2 regions of the Arthrobacter sp. T2-23 genome follow, and region 2 is predicted to be linked to the other one. Evidence: riboswitches for the same ligand, from Rfam matches in the RefSeq annotation. Region 2 holds a riboswitch; the other holds the start of a gene.
What was found. Region 2 has a riboswitch for cyclic di-AMP ahead of ACZ5Z0_RS05965 (M23 family metallopeptidase). Riboswitches for the same ligand answer to the same signal wherever they lie in the genome.
Positions count from the first base shown of each region.

Region 1: it holds a riboswitch for cyclic di-AMP, as region 2 does, so the genes downstream of both, ACZ5Z0_RS06830 (aggregation-promoting factor C-terminal-like domain-containing protein) here and ACZ5Z0_RS05965 (M23 family metallopeptidase) in region 2, are expected to answer to the same signal.

Region 1 covers NZ_AP027917.1:1,492,364-1,494,554, forward strand. Annotated here, with positions in the region: gene ACZ5Z0_RS06825 (sensor histidine kinase) at 1-759, shown strand, start outside; cyclic di-AMP (ydaO/yuaA leader) riboswitch at 868-1,055, shown strand; gene ACZ5Z0_RS06830 (aggregation-promoting factor C-terminal-like domain-containing protein) at 1,075-1,782, shown strand; gene ACZ5Z0_RS06835 (VOC family protein) at 1,890-2,191, opposite strand, start outside.
Region 2 covers NZ_AP027917.1:1,307,824-1,310,014, forward strand. Annotated here, with positions in the region: cyclic di-AMP (ydaO/yuaA leader) riboswitch at 101-259, opposite strand; gene ACZ5Z0_RS05965 (M23 family metallopeptidase) at 407-1,225, opposite strand; cyclic di-AMP (ydaO/yuaA leader) riboswitch at 1,230-1,471, opposite strand; gene ACZ5Z0_RS05970 (metal-dependent transcriptional regulator) at 1,593-2,191, opposite strand, start outside.

The DNA of each region.
Region 1 (2,191 bases), 180 kb from region 2:
ACTCCGCTGACGGCCATCCGCGGCTACACAGAACTGATGCGCATGACAGAGCACTTCACCCCGGACGGCGAGAAATCCCTCGCCCGGGTGCAGAGCCAGTCGGAACGGATGACGACCCTCGTGGAGGACCTGCTCCTGCTGGCCCGCCTCGACGAGGGCCAGCCGCTGAAGTTCAGCGACGTGGATCTCTCCCAGCTTGCAATCGAGACGGTCAGCGATGAGAAGGTCATGGCCCCGGACCGCCTCTGGAAGCTGGAGCTCGCCGAGGAGCCCGTCGTGGTGCGGGGCGATGCTGCCCAATTGCACCAGGTGCTGGCGAACCTGCTTTCCAACGCTCGCAAGCACACCGAGCCGGGAACGACCGTGACCACGGCGGTAGAACGCACCAATGACGGCACCGCCATCGTCACGGTGACGGACAACGGCACCGGAATTGCCCCCGAATTCGTGGATAGGGTGTTCCGCCGCTTTGCCCGTGCGGACGCGTCCCGCCGGAACCCCGTTGGAACCGCGGCGCCGGCCGCAGTGCCATCCCGGGCGGGATCGCAGGCACCGGCGCCCGCCATGGCGCGGGCGCGCGCGGGCTCCGCCACCTTCACTTCCCCTGTTCCGGCGGCGACGGCGGAAGGCACCAGCGGTCTGGGGCTGTCCATTGTGCAGGCGATTGTCGAGGCCCACGGCGGCACCGTCCACGTCACGTCCGGGCCCGGCCGCACGCAGTTCGCCGTCCGCCTCCCCGAGGCGGCTCCGGCGACCTAGGAGAGGCAAGCTGCCGCGCGGTTGGACGAGGCCTCCGTTACCCAAATGTGACATCCAATGGAAAGTCCGGTACCGTTTTTAGGGTGCGGCCATCGATCTGGCCGCATATCCGGATTGACGCCAAACTCTGCCGCTTCCCGGATTCCGATGGATTAGGCAGAGACGGGGGACCCAGAGTTCCCGGGCATCTGCATCCATGCACCCTTGGGGTTAAGCCGCCACGTCGAGATTCCGTGCGGCCGGATTTTTGCATCCGAACCCGACAGCTAACTCCGTAGGCGTTGAGAGGCAAACATGACTCATTTCAAGGTACCCATGCGCCCACAAGGCGCAAAACAGGCATCCGAAGCCGCGATCGCGCGCCACCGCGCCGAGCCGGCGAAGCGCACGACACTGTCCCGGATTGGCGCCCGCGCGGGCTCCAAGGGCAAGCGCGCCGCCGTCGCGGCAACCGCCCTCGCGGTACTGCTGGGCGCAGGCGCCGCGGGCCAGGCCTCCAGCACGACGGCCCACACGGCAGACGCGTCCAAGGAATCGTCGCTGCAGAAGTTGGAGTTCGAACAGGTCGGCAGCAACTCCCCCGCCTCCCCCTCCACCGGCACTGTGGAAGCCAAGGCGGCGGAAGTCAAGCCCGCCGAAGCCCCGGCACCGCCAGCCCCGCCCGCGCCGGTCGCCCCAGCCGCCGCCCCCGCCCCGGTGCAGCCGGTCGCCGTCGACGATCCGGCCGGCGCGCAGGCCTATGCCGCCGCGCAATTGCCCGTCCACGGCTGGGCTCCCAGCGAGATGCCGTGCCTGCAGAAGCTGTGGACCAGGGAGTCCGACTGGAAGACCACCGCCACGAACCCCAGCAGCGGCGCCTACGGCGTGGTGCAGTCCCTGCCGGCGGAGAAGATGGCAAGCGCCGGCGCGGACTACCGGACCAACTACCGGACCCAGATCAACTGGGGCCTGAAGTACGTGCAGGACCGGTACGGCTCGCCCTGCGGCGCCCTGAACTTCCATTACGCGAACAACTGGTACTAAACAGCCGCCACACGGGCCCCGGCCCGGCGACACGCAAGGCCCCGGATTCAGTGCATCCGGGGCCTTGCGTGCGCCTGCAACCTTGGCGGTCCGCCCGCCCAGTAAGGCTAGGCGTTGGGACGGCCGGGGATGTATTGCACCGCCCACTTGTTGCCATCAGGGTCGGAGAAGTGGACGAAGTGGCCCCAGTCCTGGATGTCGACGTCGCTGACGTCCACGCCGTTGTCCTTCAGCTGCTTGTGGGCGGCCTGGATGTCGCTGACCACCAGTTGCAGGCCCGGGGCGGTGCCGGGCGGGGCACTGTTGAGACCCTCGCCGATCGCGATCGAGCACCCTGATCCCGGCGGTGTCAGCTGGACGAACCGGATGCCTTCGGTGGGCCGTTCGTCGTAGTCGGCGTTGAAGCCCA
Region 2 (2,191 bases):
CCGGGCGCCGGCAAGGGCCGCGCGGAGCATGGAGTTCAGCGGGCTCAAGTGAGCCTCGCCAGCGCGAGAACGCGCAGCATTGTGGCGTGAAGACACGAAAGTAGCCTCTCCCAATGCCTACGAGGTGAGCTGTCGGATTCGGATGGGAGTCACCCGGCCGCGCCGCTTCCTGGGAAGCTTTGCGACTTAACCCCAAGGTCTTCTTGCGAAGACCAAAATTGGTTCCCCCGCCCCTGCCAGACGATGTCATGCGAACGGACCTTGAGCGGTGGCAGAGTTAGGCAATCCACTCAAGAGCGCCAACTTCGGTGAAGTTGGCGTGCTTCATACGGTACAGCAGTTAGGACTCAATGTCACATTCAGATCACGGCGTGTCACGGAAATGCGAGTGGTCCCTCGGGTCGGTCTAAAGCCAGCCCAGCGGATCAACGACTTCTCCGTTGACCATCACCTCGAAGTGGAGGTGGCAGCCGGTGGAGGCGCCGGTGGTTCCGCTCATCGCCACCACATCGCCGCGGGAAACCTGCTGGCCCACGCGGACGTTTGAGGACGACAAGTGGTTGTACGTGGTCTCCAGGCCGTTGCCATGGTCGATCACGACGCGGTTGCCGCCCCCGTAGGGGTGCCAACCGGTAAAGGTTACGGTGCCGCTGGCCGCGGCGTGCACGGGGGTGCCGCACTGGGCGGCGTAGTCCTGGCCGCGGTGGAATTCGCCCACGGCCCCCGTGATGGGACTGATCCGGTAGCCGAACGGCGAGGCGGTCACCATCACGTCCAGCGGTGCCCCCAGGCTGCCGGCTGAGGCGGCCCGGGTAATCGTGCTGGCGGACTGGGCACTGAGCAGCTGCTTGAGCTTGCCGTCCGGGTCGCCCTTGGTGGTGATAGCCGTGCGGTTGAAGTCGATCTGGGCCGCTGAGGCCTTGACCTCGGGCTGGGCTGCGGCCGAAACAGAGCCGGTCTTTGCCGCGTCGTTGGCCATGACCGGGCCAGTGGCCGGGACGCTGATGGTGAGGACCAGTCCAGTGGCCGCCAGGGCGATGCCTGCCTTTTGCCCGACGCCGCTGACGGCGGCGAAGTCTGTCATCTGGCGGAACGCGCTGCGCCGGCCGCGGCGTTCAACGCGATGCGCGTCACGCGGGCGCTCGGCGGTCACGACGGCGGCCGGGCGCGGCTCCGGAGCGGGACCGGTCGCACGACGGCGGCCCCTGACGGTCTGGGTGGTCAAGTACGGTTCCTCTCTGGATAGCCTGCGAAGTTAGCTGTCGGATTCGGGTCAGAGAGATCAAAGACCCGGTCCGCCGATGCAAGCATCCAGACAGAGGGACATCCAGGGAGGCCCTCGTAGAGTTTGCTTGCCGCTAGCGGACTTCACCCCAAGGCTGTTGGATCAACAGCCGGTTGTGGTTCCCCCGCCTCTGCCAGAAGGTGACTCGCCTACTGATCCGCTGGCAGAGCTCGGCTTCGGATCAGATAACGCTTTAGTATCAGTGCCAGTGCTCAACTATAGGGGATTAAGCCAAGCGGTAATAATTTCGTTATCTCGCCTGTGCACAACCCCTGGCCGGCCCCGCGGGCGCCCGCCCCGCGCTTAGCTACCCGAGAGTAACAAAGACGTGGGCTGCAACCTCGGGAGGCAGTTCCAAGGCGCCTTCAATGTCCGGGACCCGAACCGAGATGTACTCCCCCACGCGTTCCAGCGACACCCTTGCGCCGGGACGGATTCCGCCTTCGTCCAGCTGGACCAGCAGCTCCGGCTCCACCTGGATGGGCTCAGCCAGGCGGCTCACGGTGATCCGGGAGTCTGTGCCGTAGCCGGCCATGGCGTCGAGGAGGTTGACGACCCCGTCCGCGATGCCTGATTCGGGGAGCCCGCCAAGATCTGCCAGTCCGGGGATCGGGTTTCCGTAGGGGGACACGGTGGGGTGGTCCAGCATCTCAAATATGCGCCGCTCAACCCGCTCGCTCATCACGTGTTCCCAGCGGCAGGCTTCCTCGTGGACGTACGCCCAATCGAGTCCAATCACGTCGGCGAGCAGCCGCTCAGCGAGCCGGTGCTTGCGCATGACCTCGATCGCGCGCTTGCGGCCCGCTTCGGTCAGCTCCAGGTGCCGGTCGCCGGAAACCACCACCAGGCCGTCCCGCTCCATGCGGCCGACAGTCTGGGAAACGGTGGGGCCGGAATGGCGGAGCC